DNA from 2 places in the Geobacter sp. SVR genome. Region 2 is predicted to be linked to the other one. Evidence: riboswitches for the same ligand, from Rfam matches in the RefSeq annotation. Region 2 holds a riboswitch; the other holds the start of a gene.
What was found. Region 2 has a riboswitch for magnesium ahead of GSVR_RS04475 (ABC transporter permease subunit). Riboswitches for the same ligand answer to the same signal wherever they lie in the genome.
Positions count from the first base shown of each region.

Region 1 (16,203 bases), 2.2 Mb from region 2:
CCGTGCATCCCGAACAGCGCGAGCAGTTCGAGGCCGTCATGAGCGGCAACTGCTTCGCCTCCATCGGTGTAGTGACTGAGGAGCAGGCTCTGGTTGTAACGGGACTCGCCGGTGGCTCCGTGGTCAAGGCGGAACTGGCGGAGCTGAAGGAAGCGTGGCAGAAGACGCTGCGGGAACTGTAACACCCCAAAGCCTTCACCACGGAGGATACGGAAGAAATCAGAGGAAAACTAAACAGGGATAGACAAGATACGTAGGCTTTATTCTGACACGGCTTGGATTCATCCCATTAATCCTGTGTTTCCTTGTAAAATGGATGGTGCTTTCTCTCTGTGTTCCTCTGTGTCCTCTGTGGTGAAAGGATTTTGAAACTATGGTCACCATCAAGGAAACCTTAAGAACCGTCTTCGGCTTCCACGAATTCCGTGCCCCCCAGCAGGAGGTGATTGAGCAGGTGCTGGCCGGCGAGGATGTCTTTCTGGTCATGCCGACCGGGGGAGGTAAGTCGCTCTGTTACCAGATCCCGGCCCTGCACCGCGAGGGGCTGGCGATCGTCGTATCGCCCCTGATCTCGCTGATGAAGGATCAGGTGGATGCCCTGATTGCCAACGGCGTGCGGGCGGCCTGCTACAATTCCTCGCTCTCCGCCCAGGAGGCGCGCCGTGTCTCGCAGCAGCTGGATGCGGGAGAACTGGATCTGCTGTATGTGGCTCCGGAGCGGCTGATGCTGCCGGAGTTTCTGGAACGCCTGGGAACCCTGAAGCTGGCACTGTTCGCCATTGACGAGGCGCACTGCATCTCCCAGTGGGGCCACGATTTCCGTCCGGATTATGTCCAGATCGGCAGGCTGCGCAGTCTGTTCCCCGACGTGCCGATCGTGGCCATGACCGCCACGGCCGATCCCGAGACCCGCAACGACATCACCCGGCAGTTGGACATCCAGCAGGCGCGGGTCCATGTGGCCGGTTTCGATCGCCCCAACATTAGCTATACGGTCATGCCCAAACACAAGCCCATGGCGCAGCTGGAGGCGTTCCTGAAGGGGCGGCGCGATGAAGCGGGCATTGTCTACGCCCTGAGCCGCAATCGGGTCGAGCAGGTGGCCGAGCGTCTCTGCGCGGCCGGTTTTGCCGCTGCCGCCTATCATGCCGGCCTGTCGGACACCGAGCGCCACCGGGTGCAGGACGCCTTCCGACGCGACGACCTGCGGATCGTCGTGGCAACGGTGGCCTTCGGCATGGGCATCGACAAGCCCAACGTGCGCTTCGTAGTGCACTACGACATGCCCAAGAGCGTGGAGAGCTACTACCAGGAAACCGGCCGCGCCGGCCGCGATGGCCTGCCCTCCGAGGCGCTGATGCTGTTCGGCATGGGTGATGTCATGACCGCCCGGGCGCTGATCAACAACAGCGACAATGCCGAGCGGATCCGGATCGAGCTGCAAAAGCTGAATGCCATGGTCGCTTATTCCGAAGCCCTGACCTGTCGGCGACGGGCGCTGCTGGCTTATTTCGGCGAGAGCCGCACGCATGATTGCGGCAATTGCGACATCTGTGTCGAGCCGCCGCAGCGCTTTGATGCCACCGAAGCGGCCCGGAAGGTGCTCTCCTGCGTGTATCGTGTCGGTGAGCGCTTCGGCGCCAGGCATGTGATCGATGTCCTTCGGGGGAGCCAGGGACAGCGCATACTCGATCTGGGGCACAACCGGCTTTCCACCTACGGCATCGGCGCCGATCTCTCCGCAGCCGAGTGGGACAACATCATCCGTCAGTTGATCCACCTGGGCTACCTGGTGCAGGATTTTACCCGTTTCGGCGCCTTGACGCTTTCACCGCTGGCACGTCCGCTGCTCAAAGGGGAAGCCCACGTCACGCTCGGCCTGCCACGTAACGCTGAGGTTGCCAAGGAGAAACCGGCCCGGCGCGGCGCAACGGTCGGAGAGGCCGACCGTGCCCTGTTCGATGAGCTGCGGGCCTTGCGCAAACAGATTGCCGACGCGGCCTCCGTGCCCCCTTTCGTGGTCTTCTCCGATGCGACGCTGGTGGCCATGGCCACGGCCCGGCCGCGGGACGAACGCGAACTGCGGCTGATCGGCGGGGTAGGGGACTACAAGCTACGTACCTATGGTGCCCCTTTTCTGGCAGTCATCGGCCGGCACGACCGGGTTATTGACCGCCTTGCAGAACAGGCGGATGGACCGCCCGAAGACATGTATGCTTAAATATATTCTAACGGACAGCGTCACGCTTTATTTTGTAAAATAATAGTTTCACGACAACAAGGAGAAGGGCAATCATATGGCACCAACACGAGCGATAGTCATAACCGGCAACGGCACCAACTGCGAGATGGAAGCGGCCCATGCCTGCCGCCTGGGGGGCTTTGACGAGGCGGTCATCGCCCATATCGCCGAAATTCTTTCCGGGGAGGTCAGGCTGGATGACTTTCATTTCCTCAACCTGACCGGAGGCTTCCTCGACGGCGACGACCTGGGGAGCGCCAAGGCACAGGCCAACCGGCTCAAGCATGCTGCCGTGGCAGGCAGCGGCGAGAAACTGGTAGAGCAGTTCACCCGCTTCATCGCTGACGGCAAGCTGATCCTGGGGGTCTGCAACGGCTTCCAATTGATGGTCAAGATGGGAATGCTGCCCGGTTTTGATGGCGACTACCTGAGCCAATCGGTCACTCTGACCCACAACGAATGCGGCCGCTTCCAGGACCGTTGGACCTATCTCAAGGTCGATCCCGCCTCTCCCTCCATCTTCACGCAAGGCATCGACAAGGGCATCTATCTGCCCATGCGGCACGGTGAAGGAAAGTTCATGTGCGATACCGCCGCGACCCTGGAGCGGATCGAAGCGGCGCACTTGGCGGTGTTCAAATACTCCGGCCCCGATTATGCCGCGCCGACAATGGAATTTCCCGCCAATCCCAACGGCTCCCATAACGCCATCGCCGGGGTCTGCGACCCCACCGGACGCCTGATGGGGCTGATGCCGCATCCCGAGGCCTTTGTCCATTACACCCAGCACCCGCGCTGGACGCGGGAACAGCTGCCCGAAGAGGGAGATGGTCTGATCCTGTATCGGAACGCAGCGGAGTATGCGCGGAAGAATCTTATGTAACACCTGCCGCTCTGTGCCCCGGTGTCTCTGTGGCAGATTTTTCGTTCAAAGCATAAGGAGAGTTCACACCATATGAACTTACATCGTCCCCATGAAGAATGCGGCGTATTCGGCGTTTACAATCACCCCGAGGCCTCCAATCTCACCTATCTCGGTCTGTATGCCCTGCAGCATCGCGGCCAGGAGAGCTGCGGTATCGTCTCCTCCGACGGTGCCACCTTGCATGCCCATAAGCGCATGGGACTGGTGGCCGATGTTTTCGGCAACCAGGAGGTCTTCAAAAAACTGCCGGGGCGTTCGGCCATCGGCCACGTGCGTTATTCCACCGCCGGAGCGTCTGTCGAAAAGAATGTACAGCCGATCATGGTCGATTATTCGCGCGGCTCCATCGCAGTGGCCCATAACGGCAACCTGGTGAATGCCCAGCTGCTCAAGGCCGAGTTGGAAGCCTACGGCTCGATCTTCCAGACCACCATGGACACCGAGATCATCATCCACCTGCTGGCCATCGCCCGCACCAATTCGCTGGTGGAGCGCATCGTCGAGGCGCTCAAGCGCATCCAGGGGGCCTACTGCCTGCTGTTTCTGACTGAAAGCCGCATGATCGCGGTACGCGATCCGAACGGCTTCAGGCCGCTCTGTCTGGGCAAATTGGGCGATGCCTGGGTGGTGGCTTCGGAAAGCTGTGCCCTGGACCTGATCGAAGCGCAGTTCGTGCGCGAGATCGAACCGGGCGAGATGATCATCTGCGGCAAGGACGGCCAGATCGAGTCCATGTTTCCGTTCAAGAAGATCGATCCGACCCCCTGCATTTTCGAGTTCGTCTATTTCGCTCGGCCCGATTCCTACATCTTCGGCAAGAATGTCTACATGGTCCGCAAGGAGCTGGGGCGGCAGTTGGCGCGCGAATATGCCGTGGACGCCGATGTGGTGATCGCCGTGCCCGACTCGGGCGTTCCGGCTGCCATGGGCTATGCCGAGCAGGCTGGCATTCCCTTCGAGCTGGGGCTGATCCGCAACCACTACGTGGGGCGCACCTTCATTGAACCAGCCCAGTCCATCCGCCATTTCGGGGTCAAGATCAAGCTCAACCCGGTGCGCGAGATCCTGGAAGGCAAGCGGGTGGTGGTGATCGACGACTCAATCGTACGGGGCACCACCTCACGCAAGATCGTCAAGATGGTGCGCAATGCCGGGGCCAAGGAGGTGCACATGCGCATCTCGTCTCCTCCCACCAGCTACCCCTGCTACTACGGTATCGATACCCCCAATCGCAAGGAGCTGATCTCCTCTTCTCACACCATTGAAGAGATCTGCCGCTACATCACCGCCGATTCGCTCGGCTACCTGTCCGAGGAGGGGCTGATCAAGTCTGTCGGGGTGAGCAACACCAATTTCTGCAAAGCCTGTTTTGCCGGAGAGTATCCGGTTGCATTCCCCAAGCCTGTGGCGGCACCGCAGATGGGACTATTCGAGGAGGAGCACACATAACATGACGGACCGCGATAAACTCAAACAGATCATCCTGCAGCTGTCCTACGAAAAGCGGCTGGTCAAGCTGGCTTCGGGACGCGAGAGCGATTTCTACTTCGACGGCAAACAGACCACCCTGCACGCTGAAGGGGGCTTTCTGGCCGGCAAGCTGTTCTATGAAGCCATCAAGGACGTTGCAGGGGTGGAAGCGGTCGGCGGCATCACTCTGGGAGCCGACCCGATCGCCACCGCCACCTCCATTGCCGCCCATCTGGACGGCAAGAGCATGCACGCCTTTATCATCCGCAAGGAGCCCAAGGGGCACGGCACCGGCCAATGGCTGGAGGGGCGCAAGAATCTGCCGGCCGGCACGGGCGTGGTAATCGTGGAAGATGTCGTCACCACCGGCGGTTCCTCCATGAAGGCGGTACGCCGGGCCGAGGAAGAGGGACTGAAAGTGCTCGGCATCGTCACCCTGGTCGACCGTGAAGAGGGTGGCCGGGAGAATATCGAAGCCGAAGGATACTGGCTGAAGGCGATCTTTACCAAATCCGAACTGGTAGGTGGATGACCTCGAAACAACGCCTCGACAAGCTGCTGGTGGAACGGGGACTGGCCCCTTCGCGGGAAAAGGCTCAGGCACTGATCATGGCCGGTCAAGTGGTGGTGGGTGAGCACACTGTCGACAAGGCCGGCCAACAGGTGCCGGCCGATGTCGAGATCCGCATCAAGGGTGAAATCCTCCCCTTTGTCAGCCGTGGCGGACTGAAGCTGCAACGGGCTCTGGAATGCTTCGAGCTCGATGTGAGGGGGCTGGTGGCGATCGATGTGGGTGCCTCCACCGGCGGTTTCACCGATTGCCTGCTGCAGGCAGGGGCGGACCGCGTATTCGCGGTGGATGTCGGCTACGGCCAACTGGCCTGGAAACTCCAGCAGGACCCGCGCGTGGTCAGCATGGAGAAAACCAACATCCGCTACCTGACGCCGGATCAACTGGACGGGATGCCGGATCTGGCGGTGATCGACGCCTCCTTCATCTCGCTCTCCAAGGTGCTGCCGGCCACGGTGGCGCTGGTCAAGCCCGGGGGCAGGATCGTTGCCCTGATCAAGCCGCAGTTCGAGGTAGGGAAGGGCGAGGTGGGCAAGGGGGGCATTGTGAGAGATCCGGCCGCCCACGAAAAGGCCGTCGAAGGGGTTAGGCAGGTTGCGGCGGAATTAGGATTGAGCGTGGCAGGCCTGTGCGATTCACCCATCACCGGTGCCGACGGAAACCGGGAATTTCTGATACTGCTGCAGGTGCCTTTAACCCCTCCTGTCCTTCCCTTAGTTTAAGGGGAGGGACGCTCCGGCGGGCTGTTGTAGGAATTTCAGACAATACCCCGATCATGTGTTCCCCTCAGGATATGAGGGGGGAGTTAATTTGATGTTTTGAAGGAGGCTGACATGGAGAATTGCATATTCTGCAAGATCATCCGCAATGAAATCCCCTCTAAGAAGGTATTCGAGGACGATCGCCTGCTGGTGATCGAGGATATCGGCCCCAAGGCGCCGCTGCATCTGCTGTTCATTCCCAAAGTACATTTTTCCAACTGCCTCGACATGGCCGACAGCCATGACGAACTCGTCGGTTACATCTTCAGGAAGGCGGGGGAAATCGCCCGGGAAAAAGGGGTGGCCGACAGCGGCTTCCGTCTGGTGCAGAACAACGGCGAACTGGCCGGGCAGTCGGTGTTTCACCTGCATGTCCACCTGCTGGCAGGACGCGAGCTGGGCTGGCCTCCGGGCTAAACGGCAGACCGTACTGTCTTCGCATATCGCAACAAAAAAGGCCCCCCGAAGTTCCCGAGGGGCCTTTTTTGTTGCGGGGTTGTCGGATCAGAAGGCGAGCAGGCGCTTGACCAGACCGGGAATGGCCATGTCAGTGGTCATGACGAGCGTCAAAATGATCATGATCACCACCGTCAGCCAGGCGATGATGTTAAAGATCGGGCCGTTGACATAGCGGCCCATCAGGTTTTTGTCGTTGATCAGCAGCAGCATGAAGATCAGCACAAAGGGGAGCACGGCGCCGTTGACCACCTGGGACAGGAACATGATCTGCAGCAGCGGGGCGTTGGGTATCAGGATCAGCCCGGCGCTGATGGCGATGATCACGGTGAAGAGCCAGAAAAACTGGGGGGCTTGTTCGAAATCATTGTCCACTCCCGATTCCCAGCCCATGCCCTCGCAAATGTAAAAGGCGGTGGAAAGCGGCAGGATGCAGGCACCGAAGAGCGAGGCGTTGAACAGTCCAAAGGCGAACAGGGCCGAGGCATGCTGGCCGACCAGCGGCTTCAGGGCCATGGCGGCATCCGCGGCGGTCTCGATCTTGAGGCCATGGAGATGGATGGTGGAGGCGCAGGCTACCATCATGAAGAAGGCCACCACGATTGCCAGGATGCAGCCGATGATCACATCCAGCCGCGTAAAACCGTACTGTTCGGCGGTGATGCCTTTCTCAACCACGGCCGACTGCTGGTAGAACTGCATCCAGGGGGCGATGGTGGTCCCGATGATACCGATCAGCGTCATCAGATAGGCACTGTCTGATTTGAAGGAAGGCACAACCGTGGACTTGAGCACCACGTCCCAGTTCGGTCCGGCGATAAAGGCGGCGATGGGGTAGGCCACGTAGACCATGCAGGCCACCAGGAAGACCTTTTCCACGGTCTTGTAGGAGCCCTTGACGATCAGCAGCCAGACGCAGATGGCGGCCAGCGGCACCGACAGGTACTTGCTGATGCCGAAGATCTCCAGGCTGGCGGCTATACCGGCGAACTCGGAGATCGAGTTGCCCATGTTGGTCAACAGCAGCGCGATCATGACGTAAAAGGTGACCTTGACGCCGAAGGATTCCCGAATCAGGTCCGAGAGTCCCTTGCCGGTCACGGCTCCCATCCGGGCGCACATCTCCTGGATCACCACCAGCGCAATGGTGGTGGGGATCATCGGCCAGAGGATGGCATAGCCGTAGTTGGCCGCAGCCAGGGAATAGGTGGTTATGCCGCCGGCATCGTTGTCTACGTTGGCGGTGATGATGCCCGGTCCGAGAATCGCCAGGAACAGCATGATGTTCTTGGCGTTTACGCTCTTGAAGGGCCTGAATAATTTGAACAGGGAAATACCGGTGAACATGGGAAAAGCCTTTGATGGTTATCTGCGCCTGTTTTTGAGAATCAGCGGCAGGTAGTGGGCCAGCACGTCGTCGACCGTGACGATGCCCGCCATACGGTCCTCCTCGTCCAGGACCGGCAGCGCGATCAGGTCGTACTTGGTAAGCATTTCGAGCATGTCTTCAGGTTCGGAGTCAACGTGGACGTACTTCACGTTTTCCTCCATCACGTCGGTGATATGTGCATCGGGCGAACTCAGCAGCAAGGTCTTCAGGGATACGACCCCTTCCAGGCGCTCCTCTGCGTCGACCACGTAACCGTAATAAACGGTTTCCGCTTCCTCGGCCCCTTCCTTGAGCAGCTCCAGCGCGCGCCCCACCGAAATGTTCGATGCAAGCCGGAAATATTCGGGGGTCATCAGGCCGCCAGCCGAGTCCTCTTCGTGCTCCAGCAACTCCTGGATATCCTCGGCATCCTCCTGATCCATCAGGTGCAGCAGTTCCTGGGCCTTCTGCTCCGGAAGGTCGGAGAGCACGTCGGCGGCATCGTCCGGCTCCATCTCTTCCAGGATGTCGCTGACCTGTTCGTCATCGAGCTGGCTGATGACGACATTGCGCATGTCCGGCTCCAACTCGTACAGCGTCTCGCCGGCAGTTTCGGCATCCATTGATTCGAGCATCATCTTGATGTTCTGGATCGGGATGTTTTCGATGATGTCGGCCAAGTCGGCTGGGTGCAGTTCGTTCATCTGGTCCCGGGCGATGTTGAGTGCCAGACGGGACGAGTTGGCCTCCAGAGGCTGGACATATTCCCAGCTGATTTCATTGTGGGGGATGTCGCGCCGGATGGCCTGGGCGAAGCGCTCGCCGAAACGCTCGTATCCCAGGCGTCTGAGCAGGCCGCGAAAGCCGATGTCGACCGAAAAGATGCACAGCTTCTGATTGAGGTTGCCCAGCTTGATGTCGTTGACCCGCACCACTTTGGCGCCGTCCACATCCACGATCTGCTTGTCGAGCAGGTCGCGCTTGACGAGGATCTCCCCTTGGTAGGACTGGAACGGTGACAGGCCCGGAGGTCTCACGCTGCTGGCGGAGATCACCACATGGGTGAACAGCGTCACTTCGTTCCAGGGCAGGCTGAAAATGCCCTTGCGCGCTTTGATCACTATGTGGGAAACCTCGGGGAACACGTCGCCCGGCACCATGATCAGATCGCGCAGAAGGCCGATCTCGTCGCCTTTACTATTGATTACGGAGCGACCGATGACCGCGCTCAGGTATATTTCAGTGAATTCAGTCGTCATTCGGGAAACCCTTAAAAAGCAAAAGGCCCTTTCAGAGAGAAAGGGCCTTAAAAAATACGCAAGGACACCGCTTCCCCCCTGGTAGATTTTCGGCAGTGCACAACGTAGGATAGTGAACCAGCTACATTGGGTTAAGCCTTAAGCCGACAAAACCTGTTGGACCGCATTGGCGTCTTTCGACGTTTCTGGGCAGTAGCCTGTGTTTGTGCAAACGCCTCATGCTAACGAGGAATTATATGTGGTAAAACGTGTTTGGGACCCTTGTTTATACATCGATTGGATTGGCGGGTAAAGTTAAATTTGCGTTAAAACCGGGTGACATTCTGTGTACTTGTCGCATCCGGACATCCTGTCCGGCGGTCACTTCTGCCGGCGGCGGCACTGCTATTTTGCCATAGGCATTCCCTTTTTCAACGATCTCTGCTATCATTTTTGAGTAATGAGCGAAAAACTGATTTGTGCAAATAAGAAAGCCTTTCACGATTACTTCATCGAAGACCGGCTGGAAGCGGGCATGGTGCTGCAAGGCACGGAGGTCAAGTCGCTGAGGGCAGGCAAGGCCAATCTGAGCGATGCCTTCATGATGGTGCGCGACGGCGAAGCCTTTCTCCACAATCTGAACATCTCCCATTACGAATTCGGCAACCGCCAGAACCACGATCCTGATCGCAAGCGCAAGCTGCTGCTGCACCGCAAGGAGATCGACAGGCTGTACGGGCGCATCAGGGAGCAGGGCTTCTCCGCCATTCCGTTGCGGCTGTATTTCAAGAACGGTCTGGTCAAAGTCGAGATCGGACTGGGCAAAGGCAAGAAGCACCATGACAAGCGGGAAGACATGAAGAAGAAGGATACCCAGCGCGAGATTTCGCAGGCGCTCAAGTCCAGAAACAGGGACCGGTGATCAGGGACCAGGGACCAGGGACCGGAAAACCAGTTAGTTAGAAACGTTAGTGTCAGTCACAAGAGAAGAGGGACGTGGCAGGAGACTGGAAGGAAAGACTTTACCGGTCCCTGATTCCCGGTCCCCAATCACCGATTTTAGGGGGTGTAAAGGTTTCGACGGGGAAGTGAAAATCTGGGTTGCACCGGGTCGGGGCAGGTGGCCGACCTTAATAAACCTGCAACGGCTTAATTGCCGACAATTATTACACACCTGTTGCACTAGCTGCTTAACAGGCGTCCCCAATGAAGATGCCGGTGGTACAACGGGGACGTCATTCACTACCGGATTGGGATGCGCAACGCCCGTAGCGCACCCTGAAATTTAACGGGACCGCTGGTCTGCTGCTTTGTCAATTGTGCAGCAGGCCGGTTAAATCGAGCAATTGACTAACGGTGTAGTAATTCAGACTGTAGGTTCTTCGGACGTGGGTTCGACTCCCACCACCTCCACCAATTAAAGAAACCATTGTGGTTTCGGATGCAGGTCAGCCCCTGAGCGATCAGGGGCTTTTGTTTTATCTGGATGTGCAGAACAAAGCAGAGGGTGCAGTGTTTGTTTTTATCGCCGCACTGTGAGAAAATTATGGTGAGGAGGTAAGCGTATGGCTACTCTGACAGAAAAAGAAGAGGCAAAAATCGAGGAATTGGCCGGAGAAGCTGAAATCGCACTGGAAGAAGACGGTGAGAGGAAGGATCTTAAAGAGAAACGGGGCATCATCAAGCAGACCTTGTATGATGGCTCCAAAAAGCTGAAACACATCATTCCAAAAGGCAAACACTTATAACGAAGCCTGTCATGTACAGTCTGCAGCCGCCAATTGCTGCGGAGCAAATCCGAAGCCTCTGAGAGATCAGGGGCTTTTTTCGTGATCGAGGTTTCTTGCCGTTTCCTGGAGTGCCGTCGAAGATGACGACTCTTTCCCAATCACCCTTTGTTCGGTGTTTTCCACGATGTGCCGGCTGGCACGACAGGCTTGTTCGTAACGCGGGAGAATGTCGCCAAATACTTTGGCTGTTGCAGTAAATTCGTGGGTCAATGAGGAAGAATAACTTCGAGCATACGTGCTGATTTCTCCGCTGGCAGAAGCCTCGCGAAAAACAGAGGTCACCGTCTTCAGAAAGAGAAGATTTTTGTTGATAGCCGCAACCTTTTCGCAGGGTGACTTGCTCGTGGTGAAACCGTTTGCAAGAATATACTGCAGCTTTTCAAGCTGCTCCTTGGTAAGTCTTTTTCCGAAGTAAACCTTGTCGGCGTCCGTGATGTTCTTCATGTTCAACTGCTCCATTGCCGATGCTTCGTTTGATAGCAGTGCGCTGAAAACAGCGGCCTGAAGCACTAGCGCCAAGTACTTGAATAACGTAGTCATGCAGATCTCCTTACGGAACATGTGCGCCTTGTGGCGCCGCTTTTTCGATACTCACAATTAAAATCCCAGTGAAACTTTTTTAGCGAATCAGCAGGGGCAATAATAGAAAAGTCTTCGTCGCTTGGCGAGGAATTTTGTCAGTTTTATTTTCCGTAAGATGAGTTCCCCCATATTTGACCTCCTGTGCCCATACGATGTCCCGAAGCAAAATGTCACATTTCGTCACATTTCGTCAGGTTCGGTTGGTTGATTCCCCCCTTTGCTATGCTATGCTTGCTGCCGTGCTCCAGGCGGATTCCGCAACGGGAAGCACAGGCCGGTCGAAACGGCGTGAGCATATGACGTGAGGGCAATGCAGCATGAATGCGACAAAAAGGATCGGAGAGCTGCTACTTGAAAAAGAGATGGTAACTGCTCGACAGCTCCGGGAAACGCTGGAACTGCAACCCAGCATGCCCGGCCAGACAATCGGCCAGCTGCTGTGCCGGCTGGGGTATGTCAAGGAAGCCGACCTCCGTTTTCTGCTCGATCATAACAACAAACGTCCCGACCTGGGCGCTATTCTTGTCAATAACGGTCTGCTCAGCCACAGAAAACTTGCCATTGCCAAGGAAGTCGTCAAGCAGCAGAGGATCAGCCTGGAATCCGCGCTGCTGAAACTGGGATATCTCGACGAAGAACAGGTGGCCCAGTCAGTGGCGATACAGTACGACCTGTCGTATATGCATATCAGCGGTAGCCGGGATCTGCAGGCGGATGCGATACAATACATCAGTGCAGCCTTTGCCAGAACGCACCGTCTTGCCCCCATCTCAAAAGTGGGATCGACGCTGACCCTGGCCATGGCAAAGCCGTTACACCAGAACAGTATTCGAGAGCTGGAAGATGTCATGGGCTTCAGGATCAATGCCGTCATTGTTTCCGAAACCAGTATGCGTCTGGCCCACAAGCTCATGTACAACATAGCCGATGATGGAAAGGGTGCCGCAGTTGGCGAGGAGTTGAATCTGAATCTTCCCGACAGCATCGCGGAACTGCTCAGTGAAAGCACGCTGAGCGACGAACCGGATGTGGAGGAAGAGAGCAAGCAGGTTACCGAGAAAGACAACGTCATTGTCAAGCTCGTCAACAAGATCATCTACGATGCCTACCTGAAAAAGGCTTCCGACATCCATATCGAGCCGTCAGCCGGTAAAAACGACGTCATTGTCCGCATCCGGATCGATGGTCATTGCTCGATCTATCAAAAGATCCCTTACAGATACAAGTTCGCCATTATTTCACGCATCAAGATCATGGCAGATCTCGATATTTCGGAACGCCGCAAGCCTCAGGACGGCAAGATAGAATTCAGAAAGTTCGGACCTTTGGGCATTGAGCTGCGCGTGGCCACCATGCCAACGGTCAACGGCCTGGAAGATGCCGTCATACGCATTCTGTCCAACAGCGAGCCGCTAGCCTTCAAGGATCTGGGGCTTAGCAACCGCAACCGGCGGATATTCGAGGAAAACCTTCTGTCTCCGCATGGACTGGTTCTGGTGGTAGGACCGACCGGTTCAGGGAAAACCACCACCCTCCACTCCGGTCTGGCCACCATCAATCAGCCCCACCGTAAGATCTGGACCGCCGAGGACCCGGTGGAAATCACGCAGTTCGGGCTTCGGCAGGTCCAGGTCAACCCCCGCATCGGCTTCGGCTTTGCTGCTGCGCTGCGTTCCTTTTTGCGGCTTGACCCGGATATCATCATGGTGGGGGAGATGCGCGATGAAGAGACAGCGAGCATTGCACTTGAAGCGTCACTCACCGGTCATCTGGTCTTTTCGACCCTGCATACCAACTCAGCACCGGAAACAATCACCAGGCTCCTGGAAATGGGGCTGGATCCATTCAGTTTTTCGGATTCGCTGCTCTGCATCCTGGCCCAGCGTCTGGTGCGGCGTCTCTGCCCGGACTGCAAGGAAAACTACCGGCCCACCGCGGAAGAGTTTGACGAACTGATCGAAGAATATGGCACCGGCTTTTCCCTGCCGCAGGCGGACCGCGACACGGTCGTCATGGGCAGGGCAGTTGGCTGCGAACAGTGCAACCATAGCGGCTATCGCTCGCGTATGGGCATCCATGAAGTGCTCAGATGCACGCCTGAGCTGAAAAAGCTGATCAAAAAACGGAGCCGGACGGACGTCATTCAGGCCCAAGCCGTGTCCGATGGGATGACTACCCTCAGGCAGGACGGCATCCTCAAGGTCTTGCAAGGATTTACCGATATTAACGAAGTACGCCGAGTTTGTGTTAAATAGGAAGTGGCCGGCTCGGTCGTTGCGATCACGTGCATGCTTGATGTACATGAAATCCTGAGGAGGAAAGAACATGGAAAAGGTAAAGAAAATGTTGCGAAGCTGTTGTGTAGTGCTGGCCTTGGCCTCGCTGGGCATGCTGTCCGGCTGTGGACATTATGAGGTCAATACCGGGCGCGGTAATATCCCCGGATATTTTATCCGCTCAGAGATGCAGGAAGCCGACCGCGCGGTGGAAGCTGCCCGCGCCGCGGGCAAGGATAAACTCTGCCCCGCGGAATTCAAGCAGGCCGAGGATGCCAAGAACAACGCCTATGACGTCTTCAGGGCCTGTCATACCGAGGAGGGGGCCGCGCTGGCGAAGCAGGCAACGGCACAGGTCAATGTTCTCTGTCCCCCGGCCAAGGCTGTCCCGGCACCGGTACCGGCGCCCGCACCTGCGCCAGCTCCCATTCCGGCTCCGACTGCCAGCCTGAGCGCTACTCCGGATGCGATAACCAAAGGACAGGCCGCCACCCTTGCATGGACTTCGGAAAATGCCACAAACTGTGACATTCAGCCGGAAATAGGTCCGGTCCCCCTGCAGGGCTCCCGCACGGTCAGCCCTTCCGACACGGGTACCTACACCCTGGTTTGTAGCGGCAAGGGGGGCCGCGTCACGAAAACCGCCGGCATCGCTGTAACCGCACCCGCTCCGGTAGTGAAAGCCGTTCCGCCTCCGGAGAAGACCAAGCTGTGCAGCCCTGCGGTCATCAACATCCATTTCGATACCAACAAAGCGGATATCAAGCCGCAGTACCGCGACGAACTGAAAAAACTGGCCGACTTTCTGAACGAATTCCCGCAGGCCAGCGGCACCATTGAAGGGCATACCGACAGCGTCGGCAGCACGGCGGCCAACATGAAGCTCTCCCAGCGCCGTGCCGAAAGCGTCCGCAATTATCTGATCAAAGAATTCGGGATAGCTCCCCAGCGGATCAAGGCGGTCGGCTTCGGCCCCACCAAGCCCGTTGCCGACAATAAGACCAAGGCGGGTAAAGAACGGAACCGCCGTATCGAATCGAACTTCGCCTGCAATTAGTGGGGCGCTGCGCCCGGCGCCGTCCGATGCAATTATTTTTCCGGTAAGGACTACGAGTGAATAACGAGCATGTCAGACTGTTGGGACGGATCGATGAAGCCGCACTCCAGGCGGAGCTGTTCGAGCCGCTCCTTTCCCCGCCGGCGCCGTCAGTGAAGTTCTTCAATCATTACAAGGAAGTGCCCGTGCGTGGAGAAGCGCAGATTCTCCACGCATCGGGCACGACCCTGTTCTGCCGCACCAACAAGGCCCAGTCACGGGTGATCGAGTTCAGCAAGGATACGATAATCCAGATTCCGGGGCTCAAACACGACGTCCATGCCATGGCCAGTTGCGATCCCGACACCAGGGAAGTGGCTCTTTCCGATTTCTCCTATGCCGAAGTGCTTTCCGACCTGCGCTTGTCGATCAGGGTCAGGATGCACGTACCGCTGGCGGTTTCGATCTGGGCAGGAACGACGGAATGCCGGGGCCGAATGCTCGATTGCTCGTTGAATGGATGTGCCGTGGAGATCCTGGACCGGGCATTGCTGGGTGCGTTCAGTTATTTTCGCCTTACCTTTGAAACACGCCTCAAAACAGGTAAAGAGGCCATTAAGGCGGAGATCATGGTCAAGCTGGTCAGAATCGTGCCGCACGACAAGTTGTTTCGCTGTATTTTCGCCTTTGAGCACGACCGCAGCAGCGAATGGCAGATCGGCCGGCTGATTGCCCTGCGACAGGCGGAAATCATCAGGGAACTCTGGTGCGGCTAGGCGTCCGCACAACCCCATTTAAAACAGCATGATCTGTTCTGCACCCTTCGGTTCTTTCGTTTTTCTGGGAGGCGCGGCAACGGCAGTCGTCAGAAGCTGCGCCGGCATCTCGCCGATAAAGCGTGAGAGCGGACGGGGTGACGGCCCTGTCCAGGGGCGATTGCCCGAGGCTGTCAGCAGCAGCCGCTCCTTGGCACGGGTGAGACCGACGTAGAACAGGCGCCGCTCCTCTTCAATATTTACCTCGTTCCAGAGCGAACAGGGCAGCAGCCCCTCTTCGACACCGGCCAGAAAGACCACGGGAAATTCCAGCCCCTTGGCACTGTGCAGGGTCATCAGAGCCACCGACTCGGCGCGTTCGTCATAGACCGAGGCCTCTGCATAGCGGCGCAGATGTCCGGCAAAGACGGTCAGGCTGCTGCCGAAGCTGTTGGCCAGGTCCAGAAGCCGCATGGTTCCGGTCGATTCCCCATTCACGGAAAGAAAGGGCAAAGCCGCATGCAGTGCCGCAGCCAGCCCGCCCTGGACAGCGGCTTTCCGGAAATGCTCCAGTACCTGCTCCAGCTCCCCTAGTGCCCGTTCCGCCCCCGCCGGTAGTTCCACAAGCGTACGACAGGTTCGGAAATCCCCGCTCAGTGGCAGCGCCGCCTCCAGCCGATCGATACTGGCACTGCCGATTCCCGGCAGGGCTCCGGACAGTTGGAGCCAATC
Region 1 is NZ_AP024469.1:3,124,214-3,140,416, reverse strand. Features, by position in the region: gene GSVR_RS14810 (phosphoribosylformylglycinamidine synthase subunit PurS) at 1-182, shown strand, start outside; gene recQ (DNA helicase RecQ) at 374-2,221, shown strand; gene GSVR_RS14800 (phosphoribosylformylglycinamidine synthase subunit PurQ) at 2,298-3,125, shown strand; gene purF (amidophosphoribosyltransferase) at 3,198-4,616, shown strand; gene pyrE (orotate phosphoribosyltransferase) at 4,618-5,169, shown strand; gene GSVR_RS14785 (TlyA family RNA methyltransferase) at 5,166-5,930, shown strand; gene GSVR_RS14780 (histidine triad nucleotide-binding protein) at 6,042-6,386, shown strand; gene GSVR_RS14775 (Nramp family divalent metal transporter) at 6,474-7,772, opposite strand; gene GSVR_RS14770 (magnesium transporter) at 7,791-9,053, opposite strand; M-box (ykoK) riboswitch at 9,121-9,289, opposite strand; gene smpB (SsrA-binding protein SmpB) at 9,493-9,954, shown strand; RNA gene ssrA (transfer-messenger RNA) at 10,095-10,448, shown strand; gene GSVR_RS14755 (hypothetical protein) at 10,598-10,780, shown strand; gene GSVR_RS14750 (hypothetical protein) at 10,847-11,362, opposite strand; gene GSVR_RS14745 (GspE/PulE family protein) at 11,722-13,659, shown strand; gene GSVR_RS14740 (OmpA family protein) at 13,730-14,737, shown strand; gene GSVR_RS14735 (PilZ domain-containing protein) at 14,794-15,492, shown strand; gene GSVR_RS14730 (UvrD-helicase domain-containing protein) at 15,511-16,203, opposite strand, start outside.
Region 1: linked by a shared signal. The riboswitch ahead of GSVR_RS14770 (magnesium transporter) and the one ahead of GSVR_RS04475 (ABC transporter permease subunit) in region 2 are both predicted to bind magnesium.

Region 2 (16,203 bases):
GCTGACCGCCGGGAAGGCGGACGGCAAGGTTGTCAGCGACATTGTCAGACGACGCCTTTCCTGACGCACGCTATTGCCCGACATCGGCATATCCGTCCATATTTGAGGGGCTATCGCTATGATCGCCCCTTCTTTGTAATTGTATCAAGGCACTTCGATGAACCTTTTTGACATCGTCATCCTGGTGATCCTGGCTTTCTTTGCCCTGAAGGGGCTGTTTCGCGGACTTGTCAACGAAGCGTCGTCGCTGGCAGGTCTGATCCTGGGTGGATGGCTTGCGTATCATTACTATCCGTCCCTTTCGGCTCCGATACACGCAATCCTGCATATTCCGGCGCATGTGGCCGCCTTTCTGGCCTTCATGCTGCTGTTGCTGCTGACGGGATTCATCGCCCACATCCTCGGCAACATCATCACGGCCGCCCTGCGGGTCGTCATGCTGGGCAGCCTCAATCGCCTGGGGGGGCTCCTGATCGGTGCCGCCGAAGGCGTGCTGCTGCTGAGCATGTTATTCTGTATTGCCACAGCGGATTTCATGCCGCTCAAGCTCAAGCAGAGGATCAACAGCTCCGATTCGGCCAGTATGTTCGCCCAGTTGGGCAACAGAATGATCGCCGCTTGGCGGGAAAAACCGGGTGTGCGGCCATGATCCCGGAAGAGAAGGTGCGCGAGGTGATGGAGCGGCTCTCCATCGTGGAGGTCGTGTCCGATTACGTGCAGTTGCGTCGTGCCGGCGCCAATTACACCGGACTCTGCCCGTTTCACGCCGAGAAGACCCCATCATTCAACGTGAATCCGGCCCGGGAGATCTTTCATTGCTTTGGGTGCGGCACCGGGGGCAACGCCTTCTCCTTCATCATGAAGATCGAAGGGCTGAGTTTTCCGGAATCGGTCAAGCTGCTGGCCCGCAAGGCCGGGGTTGAAATCGAGGAACGCCAGCTGACGCCGGCCGAAAAGCAGGCCCAGAGCGAACGGCAGACATTCCAGCGCATCAACGATCTGGCTGCCGGCTATTACCGGACGGTTCTTGAACAGAAACCGGAGGGTTCGATTGCCCGTTCTTACCTGGAACAGCGCACTGCCCGGGGGGAGATTGCCGAAACCTACCGGCTCGGTTTTGCTCCGGATCGCGGCGACGGCTTGGTTCAGCATCTGAAAGCCAGCGGCATCCCACTGGAAACCGCCCTGAAGCTGGGCATCATCCGGAAAAGCGACCGGGGCTGGTATGATCTGTTCCGCAACCGGCTGATTTTTCCGATCCGGGATGCCAAAGGCCATGTGATCGCCTTTGCCGGCCGGGTGCTGGATGCTTCGCTGCCCAAATACATCAACTCGCCCGAATCGCCGATCTACCACAAGAGTTCGGTGCTGTTCGGGCTGGACCTAGCCCTGCCGGCCATCAGGACCGAGAACAGCGTCATCCTGGTGGAGGGCTACTTCGACCACCTGGCCCTGTACCGGGCCGGCATCCGCAACGTGGTGGCCACCTGCGGCACCGCCCTGACATCGCATCACGCCGGGCTCATCAAGCGGCATGCGGCCCGGGTGTTTACCCTGTTCGACAGCGATGCGGCCGGCCGCAAGGCGACCATCCGTTCGATGGAGCTGTTCCTGGAGCAGCGCCTGCCGGCCTATGTCATCACGCTGCCTTCCGGCGACGATCCGGACAGCTTCCTGGCCGGCAACACGGTCGAGGCCTTCCGCACCTGCCAGACAAAGGCCCGGCCGGCTTTCGAGTTTTTTGTACAGTCGATTTTGGCCAGCACTCCACTGGACAGTGTAGATAGCAAAAGACGAATCATAGACGAGATTGTTCCGACTTTTAAAAAAATTACTAGGCCTCTTGAAAGAGATTTATACGAAAAAGAAGTTTGCCGTTTATTGGAAATTCCAATTCATACTTTTCGTAAAGCTTTGGGAGGTATAACTCTTTCCTCACAAGATTTAGTTAGCGACAAAAGCCACCCACATAAGCGAGGCGATTCAACGCAAGAAATGATGCTTTCGCTCATGGGGTTATACCCAGAAGCGAGGGCAGAAATCATCTCATATGGAATAGACAATATTTTTAGCGGACAATATCAAGAAATTGCTAATTTTATTGCTACAGTCCCCGGTGATGAGAATTCGAAAAACCTCCAATTACTGATTGATAGTCTAGAAAATCAAGAGCATAAGAACTTGCTCACAAAACTACTTGTTTCAGAAGAACACTTGGCAGGCGTTAACTGGCATACAGTACTTGAAGACTGCTTACGCGCAGTTAAAAAGAAATCTCTTCCTTCAATTCAAAGTCTGACTGCCAAGTTGAGAGTACTGGACCAGGACAGTGCAGAATATATAGCATTACTCCATGAAATTAATGACATAAGCATGAGAAAATCAAAACTGTAGCCATGAACGACTGCATTTGAGGTGAGAGAATGGCAAAGAAAAACATGGATGAAGTAAAACAACTGATCGATCTCGGCAAAGAGAAGGGCTTTCTGACCTTTGACGAGGTTAACGATATACTGCCCCCTGACATTGCCACCGAGCAGATCGATGATGTCATGGGCATGTTCGGTGACATGGACATCGAGATCGTCGACTCCACGCAGAAAGTCAAGATCCCCAAGCTGAAGATCGACATGGAAGAGGACGAGGAGGGGGAAGGCGAAGCCGAAGAGGTCGAGTTCGAGCCCGGCTCCATCGGCCGCACCAGCGACCCGGTCCGCATGTACCTCAGGGAAATGGGTTCCGTGTCGCTCCTGACCCGCGAGGGCGAGGTCGAAATCGCCAAACGGATCGAAGAAGGGGAGCGCGACGTTGCCAGCGTGATTCTCAACACCCCCATCACGATCCGGGAAGTGGTGCTGCTGGGCGAAAAACTGCGCAAATTCCAGATCGGCGCCTCGGAGATCAGCAAAGAGGTGGAAGAAGAGGTACTGGAAGAGGACGAGGAAGATGTCAACAAGCTGCGCATTCTGGAGGTGATTGACGCCATTGCCGCCGGAGACCAGGAACTGGTTGCCATCAACGAGGCCATGGAAAGCGCCAAGTCAGCCGCCAAGAAGAAGGAACTGGAGAAGAAGGCCCGCGAGACCAAGGAGCATCAGGCCACGCTGCTGACCTCCCTGCGGCTGAAAGACCGGCACATCACCAAGATCGCCGAACGCCTCAAGGAGCTGTCCTTCAAGGTCGATCGCCTGATGAAGGAAATGGCCGACCTGGAAACGCTGATACCCTCCGACAAGCTCAAGGCGCTGATGGAGAAATACCTGCGCGACGAGGAGAAGGCCCCTGCCGAACTCAAAAAACTGAAGCTGAACGCCGAAGACACCGATGTGCTCGACAAGCGTCTGGTGGCAGCGGCCGAGAAGCTGCAGAAGATCGAACAGGAATCGGGCTTCAAGGCCAGCGAGCTTTCTACTGCATTGCTGGCCATCGAAGAGGGTGAAAGCAAGGCCCGCATCGCCAAGTCGGAGCTGATCGAGGCCAACCTGCGCCTGGTGGTTTCGATTGCCAAAAAATACACCAACCGCGGCCTGCAGTTCCTCGACCTGATTCAGGAGGGCAACATCGGCCTGATGAAGGCGGTCGACAAGTTCGAGTACCAGCGCGGCTACAAGTTTTCCACTTACGCCACTTGGTGGATCCGCCAGGCCATTACCCGCGCCATTGCGGACCAGGCCCGTACGATCAGGATCCCGGTGCACATGATCGAAACCATCAACAAGCTGATCCGCACCAGCCGTCAATTGGTCCAGGAAAACGGCCGCGAGCCCTCCCCCGAGGAGATTGCCGAGCGGATGCAGCTACCGCTGGACAAGGTGCGCAAGGTGCTCAAAATCGCCAAGGAGCCGATCTCGCTGGAAACTCCCATCGGTGAGGAGGAGGATTCCCACCTGGGAGACTTCATCGAGGACAAGGCCGTGGTATCACCGATCGAGGCGGTCATAAAGGCAAACCTCTCCGAGCAGACTTCGAGGGTACTGTCAACCCTGACCCCTCGTGAGGAAAAGGTCCTGCGGATGCGCTTCGGCATCGGCGAAAAGAGCGACCATACCCTGGAAGAGGTGGGCCAGGACTTCGAAGTTACCCGCGAGAGGATTCGTCAGATCGAGGCCAAGGCCCTGCGCAAACTGCGTCACCCCAGCCGCAGCAAAAAGCTGAAGAGTTTCGTGGAATAGCGAATACAGCGGAAGCACCATGTAAAAAACCGGTTACCGGCTTATGCCGGCAACCGGTTTTTTTAATTTCGACGGAGTGATTAAAAAGATTTTCCAGAGAAACTACAGCATCACCAGATTGTCACAGTGCACCACCACATCGCTGTAGCGGTACCCCAGGATATCCTCGATCTCGCCGCTCTTATGCCCCGCCAGCCGGGCGATCTCGCTGCCCGAGTAGTCCGACAGTCCCCGGGCGAATTCCTTTTCGTCCAGTCCGCAGATCCGTACGCAGCCCCCCCGGTCGAAGCGCCCCTCCACCCGTACGATCCCCGACGGCAGCAGGCTTTTGCCCTTTTTCAGCAGCACCTCCCGGGCACCGTCGTCCACCACGATCCGGCCGGCCGGCTTGAGGGTATAGGCGATCCAGTGCTTGCGGCGGTTCAGCCCCGAGTCTTCGGGCAGGAACAGGGTGCCGACCTCCTTCCCCAGCATGACCGCAGCAATGATCCCTTCCCGCTTGCCCGGCACCATCACGGTTGCCACGCCGTTCCTGCCCGCCTTCTTGGCCGCCGCCACCTTGGTGGCCATGCCGCCGGTGCCGACGCCGGAGCCCGAGCCGCCGGCAGCCCGCTCGATTTCGCGGGTAACGGCCTTGACCAGCGGGATCAGCCGGGCATCGGGATCGCTGCGCGGGTCAGCGCTGTAGAACCCCTCGATATCGGTCAGGATCACCAGCAGATCCGCCTCGGCCACGTTGGTAACCAGCGCAGAAAGATTGTCGTTGTCACCGAACTTGATCTCGTCCACCACCACCGTATCGTTCTCGTTGATGACCGGGATGATGCCGAACCCGAGCAGGGCGTCCAGGGTGGCGCGGGCATTGAGAAAACGATGCCGGCTGGCCAGATCCTCGGAGGTCAGAAGCACCTGGGCCACCTTGAGTCCGTGGGGCGCCAGTGCCTCCTGGTAGGCCCGCATCAGGCGCGTCTGGCCGATGGCCGCTGCAGCCTGCTTGTGAGGTATGGTGCGCGGTTTCTCGGTCAGTCCCAGTTCCGAGCGGCCGGCAGCTACCGCCCCGGAGGACACCACCACCACCTGCAGCCCCTGGCGGCGCAGCAGGGCCAGATCATCGCTGATCCGCCCGATCACCGCCATGTCCAGGCTGCCGTCGCTATCGGTCAACACACGGCTGCCGATCTTGACCACCACCCGCTTGACCTTTTTAAGCAACTCCCGTCGCATCACACAAACTCCCTCTCTACAGGCTAAGGCCGACTGAATCCGTGAAGCATGGAAGCCGAAGCGAGCGTCATGCCGGGGCTCGATCGTCGCTGGATCCGCTTCATTCCGACAATCTCGCTTCACCTACGCTGGGATGCTTCTCATGCGGAAAACGCAAGAGCAGAGGCATGGGTAGCGAGTGAAGGCTGGAAGGCTTCACGGATTCAGGGTCTGAGAACTTCTTATCCCATCAACCTGCTGCAAACTCACCATGCTTCCTCAGCCCGCCCCCACAGCCGGCGGGCCACTTCGTCCAGCAGTTCGGGTATCCCTTCGCCGGTGGCGGACGATATGGGAAAGACCCGAATGCCCTGCCCTTCGAACCAGCTCCGAATCTCGGGCAGATGCTCGCGGGTCTCGGTCAGGTCCGTCTTGGTGATCACCACGATCTGCTCCTTGGCAGCCAGCTCGGGGCTGAACATGGACAGCTCGCGGGCAATGGCCGTGTACTCGGCCAGCGGGTCCCGTTCCGGCATCCAGGAGATGTCCACCAGATGCAGCAGAATCCCGGAGCGTTCCAGGTGCTTCAGGAAGCGGTGCCCCAGCCCGGCCCCTTCGTGGGCCCCCTCGATGATGCCGGGGATGTCGGCCATCACAAAGGAGCGCCGGTTCTTGTACTCCACCACCCCCAGGGAAGGTTTCAGAGTGGTGAAGGGATAATCGGCAATCTTGGGACGCGCGGCCGAGAGCTTGCTGATCAGGGACGACTTGCCGGCATTGGGCAGCCCCAGCAGGCCGACATCGGCCATCAGCTTCAGCTCCAGCCGCAGTTTGCGTTCCTCCCCCTCCTCCCCCGGCTGGGCGAACTTGGGGGCCTTGTTGGTAGCGGTGGCGAAGCGGGCATTGCCCTGGCCGCCGCGCCCCCCCTTGAGTAGCACGATGCATTGACCATCCTCGGTCAGGTCGGCCAGTTGGTCCCCGGTTTCGGCATCCTTGATCACGGTGCCCACCGGCACCTTGACGACCAGGTCCTCGCCGCCGGCACCGTGGCGGTTCTTGCCCATGCCGTTGTGCCCCTTTTCGGCGCGCTGGTGCGGCTTGTGGCGCAGCTCAAGCAGGGTCGAAAGACCGGACATGGCCTGGAAGACCACGTCCCCTCCCTTGCCGCCGTCACCGCCGCTGGGCCCGCCGAACTCGACGAACTTCTCGTGCCGGAAGGCCACGCACCCGGCGCCGCCATGGCCGGAGGATGCATACAGGGTTACTTCATCGATAAACTTCACGTTGAACCTCTTCTTCTAAATCAAATCGTTAATGGAACGCGGATTTTTGCGGATGCGGCGGATGTGCACGGTTCCGGGTAGGCTAACAGATGCTGAATTTGTTCAATCCGCGTGCATCCTCAACGACCCGGCTTTTTCCGCGTTCTATTCGGGTTGCTGTTTCCCGTCCAGCCACTCCTGGATCGCCTTCATGCGCCCGTTCCAGGCGTCACTCAGACGTTCCTGCAGAAACGTGGCGAACAGGCTGTCGAACATCTGCACCCCTTGCTCCAGCAGATACATGCGCTCATAGAAGGCTGCCTCGCGCTCGCTCATCTCCTCCACCGTGGCGTCGCGCTCGATGCGCACCTGAGGGCACTTGAACCCGGCAAAGCCGAAGGTTTCCCCTTTCAGGGTCAGTTTCCAGAGGTTCTCGTCCTTTTCCATGCAGATGGTGGCGCTGGTGATCTGCTTGCCCCCCTTGAGCGCCGAGATGGCTTCCAGGTAACTGTCCTGGGAGCCGGAAACCGACACCTTCTGGATGCCCCCCTCTTCTCCCCCACCCTGCAGCTGAATCTTATCGTCGATCCAGGCCGAAAAACGCTCGCCGGCCGTGAAATGGCCGGGGCGGCTGACTGTGAATTCACCCTCGCCGTTGACCCCGCGTTGCAGGAGCCACAGCATGAAGTCCCAGCCCAGCCACTGGTTGTCGCGGATCAGGGCGATGACCGAATCGGAGTTGGCCTGATTGGCACCCTCCAGCTTGTCCAAAAGCTGTCCTTCCAAGAGCATCCGGGCCCGGGCAAAAGGATGGATGGCCACCGGATGGAAGCCCTCGAAGCACTTGCGGAAGATGTCCTCGAAGCGCTCGACCACCTTGGAGCCCAGGCTGAACAGGGTCAACACGCCGCTTTTCTGGTCCCAGACCACATCCACGGTGGAGGGGACCGGCAGGCAGCGGCTCATCAGTTTCAACTGCACCTGTTCCTTGATCTCCTCGCGTTTCTTCTTGGGGGTGCGCCGCAGGTTGGGGTGCTGCGACAGGAAGGCACCTTCCTCACGGCCGGTATGGGATTTGAGCACCGAGGCCGGGATCTTGCGCTGGTCGCGCCGCAGGCTGAACACCAGGTAGTTGTCGCGCCAGAAATCCGAGGGTGCCGCAAAAGCTGCCTCATCGGGACGGTCCACCTGGACCCACCCTTCGGAAACTTCCTCGGTGGAGTTTTCAATGGACTGAAAGCCACGGCCGGCCAGTTTTTCGGAAAACCATTGGAATTGATCCTGCTTCGGCAGATCGCCGGTGACGGTAAATTGAGTGATGCTGACGGTATTGGCGTAGACTCCCATCTGAACTGATACATCCTTTCATCGGTATGGGTATGATTTTGAGCGGGGCATTATGGCACATTTTCGGGCAATGCGCCACGCTCAACTGCATCATGTGCCTCCGATGGAATATACATCGAACAGGAACTGAACAGCATTCCGGCCATCCGGGGGATAAGGGGGATCAGCCACAAAATACGGCGATGAATAGCAGAAGTCTCCCGCCCCATAGCACCGGGCTACAAGAGGCAGGTTGGGCACCATGCACATCAGTGCAGGATATGGGCAAGCAGCGGAGCAGCCAGGACATTGAGCATGCCGACGAGCACCATGACGAGCCCTGCAATGGCACCGATTTCCCCGTCAATCTGGTGCGCCTTGGCAGTACCAGCCCCGTGGGCGCCCATGCCGAAGAGCGCCCCTTGCGCCAGAACAGATCGCAGCGGCAGGCAGTTGAGCAGCCCCTCCCCCATCGCCGCACCCAAAACGCCGGTAATTACCACGAACACAGCGGTAAGCGCCGGTGCACCGCCGAGATCGCCTGAAACGGTCATGGCAAAGGGGGTGCTCAGGGAGCGCGGCAGCAGACTCAGACGTACGAGATCACTCAGTCCGAACAGACGCGCCAGTAGCCATGAAGAGACTATCGCCGTGATACTCCCCACCAGTACTCCGACGAGTAGCGGCAGCCAGTGCCGACGTATCAGCATGCGCTGTTCGTAGATCGGAACGGCAAACGAGACCGTTGCCGGGGCAAGCAGGGCGACCAGCCAGTGCGTCCCCCGGCTATACTCCCGATAAGTCACATGAGACGCGAGCGCAGCCATGATCAACAGCAGCGGCGCCACCAACAACGGCGACGACCACCAGCTGGGCCAGCGGCGGTACAACGCTTTCCCGAACATGTAGAGCGCAATGGTCAACACTGACCACCATAGCGCCCTGAACAGCCAGTCGCTACTCTGCGACATCGGCATGCCCCTTCCCGGCGACGCTCAGGCGAAAACAAACGTCCATGACCGTTGCCGTGACAATCATGACGATCAGCGTGCCCAGCACGATTACCGCCAGGATCTTCAGCCCCAGCAGACCGAGTAACTCCGGATGATCCAGCACCGCCAGCACTGCGGGCACGAAGAAGAGAAGCATCTCGGCCAGAAACCACTGCGCTCCGCGGCGCACCGTTCCAATGCTGAGCCGCCCGCTTCCCAGCAAAGCGAGCATGATGAACAATCCTGCAATAGCTCCGGGAAGCGGCAGCCCGGTCCAACGCACGATAATCTCGCCGCCCAGCCAGAAGCCCAGAATGAGAAGCGCCTGAAACAACCGGCTGGAACGACAGCGCCGCCGCCAAACGCTCATACGTCGATACCTGTTCATGGAAGCTCCTTTCGCTTGCTTGATTGCATCATAGGGCGAATCATGCTATTCGTAAAATGAATTTTATGACTCGAAATAATTCAGAAATGGAATAAAAATGGAAATCCGGACATTGCGGGCATTGGTCGAGGTGGTTCGTCAAGGGGGTTTTTCGAGAGCCGCCAGGACGGTGTTTGCGACTCAATCGACAGTAAGCAAGGCGGTCAAACAGCTGGAAGATGAACTGGGGCTCCGGTTGCTCGAACGGATCGGCCACCGCAGCAGGCTGACGGAGGCCGGCGAAATCGTTTACCGTCGCGCCTTGACGATCCTGGCGCAGGCCGACGATTTGAAGATAGAATTGGAGGAATTGCGGAATCTTGCGGGGGGCACCCTGCGTCTGGGATTTCCCTTGATTGGCAGCAACACCCTTTTTGCCCGCTGGTTTGCCGCCTATCGGAGCCGCTATCCGGATGTGGACATTAAACTGGTGGAGAATGGCAGCAAACGCCTGGAAGAACTGGTACTGGCCGGTGAACTGGACCTGGCCGCTTCGCTGCTGCCGATCAGTGAAGAATTCGAGTGGCAGGAGGTGCGACGGGAACCGATTGATCTCCTGCTGGCAGCCGACCATCCACTGGCTGAATGCGACACGCTCGCCTTCGAAGAGTTGGCTGATATGCCGTTTATCCTGTACGGACCGGAGTTTGCGCTCAACCCCATCATTTTGGAGGCGTGCCGGGCAAGCGGCTTCACGCCCAGCGTGGCGACCCAGTCGAGCCAGATCGATTTCATCATCGAGCTTGTGGCCGCCAAGCTCGGCGTTGCCCTGCTGCCACGCTTGATCGCCGAACAGCGGCCGCATCCCCTGACGAAACGCGTCGCAGTCGGGCACCCCGCGATCTACTGGCACATGGCCCTGGTCTGGCGGCGCGGCGGTTATCTGTCGCACGCGGCACAGGCTTGGCTGGCGCTGGCAGGCTCCCCCGAGGTTTACGGGGGATGAGTGTTCCGAACACCTGACAACGGAACAAGTACCCTGACATATGCTGAATGTCGCTCGGGTTCAGCCTGTCTTGTATTTTTCCTACCCCCGGGTATTCTTTTACTGTCACTTTTGCGCTACGTCGAGCCGCGGATGGTCATGACCGGAAATTGACAGGCAAATGAAGAAACAGCGCAGTTGTGGGTGTATACCATTCACGGATCGGTGAGGGCGTTTCCGCCTTTACCGGAGGGGAGGCCGAATGAAAAAGACCCTTGCCGCTTTGATGCTTGCTCTGCCTGCAGTCATTTTTCAGATGCCCGCCTCTATGGCTGATGCACAGGGGACCATCGATCCTTCCAACGGCAAGCCCTGCCATCAATGCCATCGGAGCAAGATTACCGGCCGGTACGTGCACGAAGCGGTGGCCGGCAAAGAATGCACCCCCTGCCACCAGACCAGGCCCGGCAACCATCAGAGCGATCACAGCCTCTATGCCGTCAAGGACAGGAGTGCCACACTGTGCTACGAGTGCCACGATAACCAGTCAAACCAAAAGAGCGTGCACCCTCCCATCATGGCGAACGAATGCCTTGGCTGCCACGCCCCCCATAATTCGCCGCACCGGAAACTGCTCAGGGCCAAGCCGGAAAAACTCTGCTTCGAATGCCACGATTGCGCGCTGGTAAAAGAGCGGGAAACCACCAAGACCGGATTCCGCGACGGCACGCAGAATCTGCACTACCTGCATGCCGGCAGGAAGGGCGCTGCCATCCCCTGTCTCACCTGCCACGATGCCCATGCCAGCCAACAGCTTTACCTGATGCGGCCGAAGGGAGCCAAAGGCGCGGAAGCGGTTACCATCACCTACACCGCCACGGACAAGGGGGGGAACTGCACCACCAGTTGCCACGACTCCCTGGGATACCAACGCGACTAAGCACTTCGGGCACAAAAGGAGCGGGCCGGACAACTATCCGGCCCCTTTACCCAGCCTGCATGCCTTTGGTCAGCACTCAGCCAGCAGCGCTTCATCTGCCTACCGCGGGCACTCCGCATTTGCCACCATTTCCATGAGCGAGTCCGGCTGGATCTTTTCCCATTCCGCCACGCCCGACATGTCCACGTTTCTGATCTCCGCCCCCTTGCTGTTGTAATGGGTCACCGTGCGCAGTTTGTTGATCATGTCGCTGCAATTGGTATCGTGCACGTAGATGGTGTAGGCGAGGTCGTCAAAGCCCTGGGGGTATTTCAACAGCTCCAGCGCATCCGCCTTTCCCTTGGCGGTATAGGCAATCCTGGTGGTAACGGTGATGATATTTCCGTTTTTCTTCACGTTTGCCTTGTCATAGGAGTTTTGTGAATCCTTGTCGCCGAACAGCACCTGCCATTGCGGCCGGCTGCCCGCCGGAGCATCGACCGGCACGGCCTGTGCCGCGACCAGCAGCAATGCTCCACCCGCGATACCTTTCAGGATGTTCATGGTATCCTCCCGCATGCTTTACTTGAACTGTATCACCTTGCGCATGCTGTGCAACAGCCGGACCTTTCACGCTTTTGTCACCATCCGCTCGCGGCGTCACGCATGAGGACTGAATGCTCTCTCCGGGAGATCCTGTTGCACCGAGTCCGCATGAAGGTGACCGCGTCAGGAAGTATCCGGCTTGCTGCTGAAAAGCGTTGACTTTATCCATCGCAGGGTAGTAGTTACATGATAGTTCCTCGTTAGCATGAGGCGTTTGCACAAACACAGGCTACTGCCCGGAAACGTCGAAAGACGCCAATGGGTAGACCAGGTATTGCCGGATTAAGGCCTTACCCAAGGTAGCTGGTCAGATGACCTACGTTGTGCACTGCTGAAAACCTACGAGTGGGGAATTGAGGCGCGTTATCGTCCGGCCACGGTTCTCCCGTGGCCTTTTTTTATTTGGAATACGAAAAAAAACGAACGAAAGGTGGTGGTTATCCCCTTTGGACAGTCATAGTCGCTGTTACATCTCCAACATCCCGTCACTCCCGAGTTGATCGCCCGGCACCCCCACGCTTCCTCCCTGCTTTGGCCGAAAACCGCGGATGTGATCGGATAAACGCAAAAGGGGGGGAATCCTGTTATTCCTCCGATACCTGCACACCACCATACCGTTGCGCACGGCCCTCACGGTCGCAGTTCTGCCGCCCGAAGGGGGACGTTCTGCGCAATGAACCGCGACAGCAGCCGCACCGTCATGGATATGCCACGACCACGTGCAATGGATGGAATACATGGAAACCTCGAACAATCGAAACCTGAAGCTGCGTATCAATCTCTGGGACCTGGTGGCTTTCTTTCTCGTCATGGGCATTATCACACTCATGGCCTGGGGAAGCCGGCAAATGGCGGTCCCCTATACCCCCGGGGAACAGCTCCCCCTTTCGCTCGCCCCTCAGAATCTGCCTCTGTATGCCCTGCGAAGCGTGCTCCGCATGGCTGCGGCCCTGGTCTGTTCCCTGCTGTTCACCTTCACCTATGCCACCCTGGCAGCTAAAAGCCGGCGCGCGGAAGCCGTGCTGATTCCTGTTCTCGACATCCTGCAATCGGTGCCGATATTGGGATTCCTGTCGATCACGGTAACCGGCTTCATCGCCCTGTTCCCCGGCAGTCTGCTGGGGGTCGAGGCAGCCTCCATCTTTGCCATCTTCACCTCCCAGGCCTGGAACATGGCCTTCAGCTTCTATCAATCGCTCCGCATCGTTCCCCGGGAACTTCAGGAAGCATCCATCCTGTTCGGACTTTCCCCCTGGCAGCGTTTCTGGAGGCTGGAAGCACCGTTTGCCACCCCGGGGCTGATCTGGAACACCATGATGTCGGTCTCGGGCGGCTGGTTCTTCGTGGTGGCCTCGGAGGCTATCACCGTGGGCAAGACAGCCGTGACGCTTCCCGGTATCGGCTCGTATGTGGCTCAGGCCATCCGGGACAAGAATTTGAGCGCCATTGCCTGGGCACTCATCACCATGCTGGTGGTCATCCTCATCTATGACCAGCTCCTGTTCAGACCTTTGGTGGCCTGGGCGGAAAAGTTCAAGTTCGAACTGGCCGAAAGCCAGGACACCGCCTCGTCGTGGGTGCTTACCCTGTTCAAAAGAGCCGGGTTCCTGCGGGCCGTACTGCAGGAAGCCGATCGGGCGTGGTCTTTCCTGGCCGAACGGTTGCCACGACCGCCGCGCCGGCCGGCACGCCACCCGCGGCCATCCCGGCTGCGGAACGGCTTGCAGGCAGCCGTATGGCACATCGGCCTCTGGGGCGGCATTGCGGCGGGGATATGGCTCCTGGTCAGGTTCGTCGGTACCGGCGTTGACCGCTCCGAGATCGTCACGGTTTTCGTGCTTGGCCTCATCACCCTGGTGCGCGTCATGGTTCTGCTGGTGCTGGCGTGCCTGATCTGGGTGCCGCTGGGGGTGATGATCGGCCTCAATCCGCGCTGGTCGACGAAGGTACAGCCGCTGGCCCAGTTCCTGGCGGCCTTTCCGGCGAACCTCTTCTTCCCGGTGGCGGTCTTCCTGATGGTCCGCTATCGGCTCTCGCCGGAGATCTGGACAGCGCCGCTCATGATCCTGGGAACCCAGTGGTACATTCTCTTCAACGTCATAGCAGGGGCGGCTGCCATTCCCACCGACCTGCGCGAGGCAGCCCGCAACCTGGGCGTCACCGGATGGCGCCTCTGGAAACGGCTGCTGCTGCCCGGCATCTTCCCTGCCCTGCTGACCGGGCTGGTGACCGCCTCCGGAGGCACCTGGAACGCCAGCATCGTGGCGGAAGTGGTCAACTGGGGAGATACCAGGCTCACGGCCACCGGCCTCGGGGCCTACATCGCCCAATGGACCGAAAAGGGGGACTACCCCCATATCGTTCTCGGCATCGCGGCCATGAGCATCTACGTGGTGGCGCTCAACCGTTTTGTATGGCGGCGACTCTATACCACCAGCCAGACCAGATATCGCCTGGATTGAAAGGAACTGACCATGGAAGCGTTACAAGGGAACAATACGCTGCTTAAACTTACCGATGTCAGGAAGTCATACAAGAAAAGCGAGGGGGACGAACATCTGGTTCTCGACGGCGTCAATCTTGCCATCGCCGAAGGGGAGATCGTTGCCCTGCTCGGCCGCTCCGGCTCGGGCAAATCCACGCTGCTGCGCATCATCTCGGGTTTGACGCAGCAGGAGGGGGGCGAGGTCCTGTACTGCGGCAAGCCGGTGGATGGCCCGGTGGAGGGGCTGGCCATGGTGTTTCAGACCTTTGCCCTTTTTCCGTGGCTGACCGTGCTGGAAAATGTGGAGCTGGGCCTGGAGGCCAGGAGGGTTCCCCGCGAGGAGCGCCGCCGCCGGGCCCTGGCCGCCATCGACCTGATCGGCCTGGACGGATTCGAGTCCGCCTACCCCAAGGAACTGTCCGGCGGGATGCGGCAGCGGGTCGGCTTTGCCCGTGCGCTGGTTGTCGAACCGACGCTGCTCCTGATGGACGAGGCCTTTTCCGCCCTGGACGTACTTACGGCGGAGACGCTCCGCACCGACCTGATCGAGCTCTGGCTGGAGCGCCGCATTCCCACCAGGGGCATCCTGCTGGTTTCCCACAACATCGAGGAGGCGGTGCTGCTGGCCGACCGGATCGTGATTCTCGGGAGCAATCCGGGGCAGGTAATCGCGGAAATGGCGGTGCCGTTGCCGCAGCCACGCGACCGCGAAGCACCGGCGTTCCGCCAGATCGTCGATGAGGTCTATGCCCTGATGACCAAGCGTCCCCGTGGCGCCAAAGTGGAGGCGGTACCGCTCTCCTCCCGCCTCCCGGAGGCGCATGTCAACCAGTTGGCCGGCCTGCTGGAGGCGCTGGCGGCCGAACCCTACAGCGGCAAGGCCGATCTGCCCGAGCTGGCCGACCAGATGGGATTCGGCGTGGATCAGCTCTTCCCGCTTCTCGAAGCGCTCGACATCCTTGCTTTTGCCCATATCGAAGGCGGAGATGCCGAACTGACCCCCTCGGGCAAAAGCTACGTCGATGCCGATATTCTACGGCGCAAGGAGATATTTGCCGAACATCTCATCAGGCACGTTACCCTGGCGGCCCACATACGCAAAGTGCTCGATGAGCGCCCCGGCAACCGGGCCAGGGAGGACCGCTTTCTGCGGGAACTGGAGGATTTCTTGAGCGAGGATGAAGCGGAACGGGTGCTGCAGGTGGCCATCGAGTGGGGTCGCTATGCGGAGCTTTTTGCCTATGAGGAGAGTTCCGGCATCCTCAGCCTGGAGAATCCGAGCGGTTCAACCGAAGAGCCATAGGATTCCGGCCTCCACCTGCCGCTCCCCTCTGACGGCCATCTGCCCCCTCAGGAGACGGAGACGACGGTAAAGGGCATGCCTGCAGCGTTCCCGGGTGCGCAGACCTCGTCGCCAGTGCGCAACCCCAGCAACGACCGCCCCAGAGGAGATGCCGGCGTAATCACGACGATCTCCCCGTTGCTGTCGGCAATCTTCTTGCCCCCCGCCTGCGGGCCGAGAAACAACCTCCTGAGATTTCCGTCGGTGTCCTCCAGGGTAACCAGGGCAGTCAGCCGGATCGGCTTTTCGTCATCGAACTCATGCAGCGTCAGGGCCTGGTACTCCTTTAAAGCGCCCCGGATCTCCTGGGCCCGGTTGGCTTGCCCCTGGGCTATATAGGAAGCCTCCAAGGCAGTGGTATCGTACTTGTTGTCCGGTATGCATTCTTCATGCGTGGCTGCCTCGTGGGCCGCCCTGGCAGCGGAGGAGAAAACCTCCAGATCGGCTGAAAGCTCGGCAATGATGTGCTGAATGATGTGCTCTTTGTTCATGGGCTTCAAAAACTCGTTTCAGTGTAATCGTGAAAATATGCGCTTCATGAATG
Region 2 is NZ_AP024469.1:945,671-961,873, reverse strand. Features, by position in the region: gene GSVR_RS04535 (GatB/YqeY domain-containing protein) at 1-64, shown strand, start outside; gene GSVR_RS04530 (CvpA family protein) at 158-649, shown strand; gene dnaG (DNA primase) at 646-2,394, shown strand; gene rpoD (RNA polymerase sigma factor RpoD) at 2,424-4,172, shown strand; gene proB (glutamate 5-kinase) at 4,275-5,396, opposite strand; gene obgE (GTPase ObgE) at 5,642-6,658, opposite strand; gene rdgC (recombination-associated protein RdgC) at 6,803-7,984, opposite strand; gene GSVR_RS04500 (LrgB family protein) at 8,233-8,934, opposite strand; gene GSVR_RS04495 (CidA/LrgA family protein) at 8,921-9,343, opposite strand; gene GSVR_RS04490 (LysR family transcriptional regulator) at 9,441-10,328, shown strand; gene GSVR_RS04485 (cytochrome c3 family protein) at 10,570-11,247, shown strand; gene GSVR_RS04480 (surface-adhesin E family protein) at 11,347-11,790, opposite strand; M-box (ykoK) riboswitch at 12,022-12,189, shown strand; gene GSVR_RS04475 (ABC transporter permease subunit) at 12,561-14,294, shown strand; gene GSVR_RS04470 (AAA-associated domain-containing protein) at 14,307-15,620, shown strand; gene GSVR_RS04465 (GreA/GreB family elongation factor) at 15,668-16,150, opposite strand.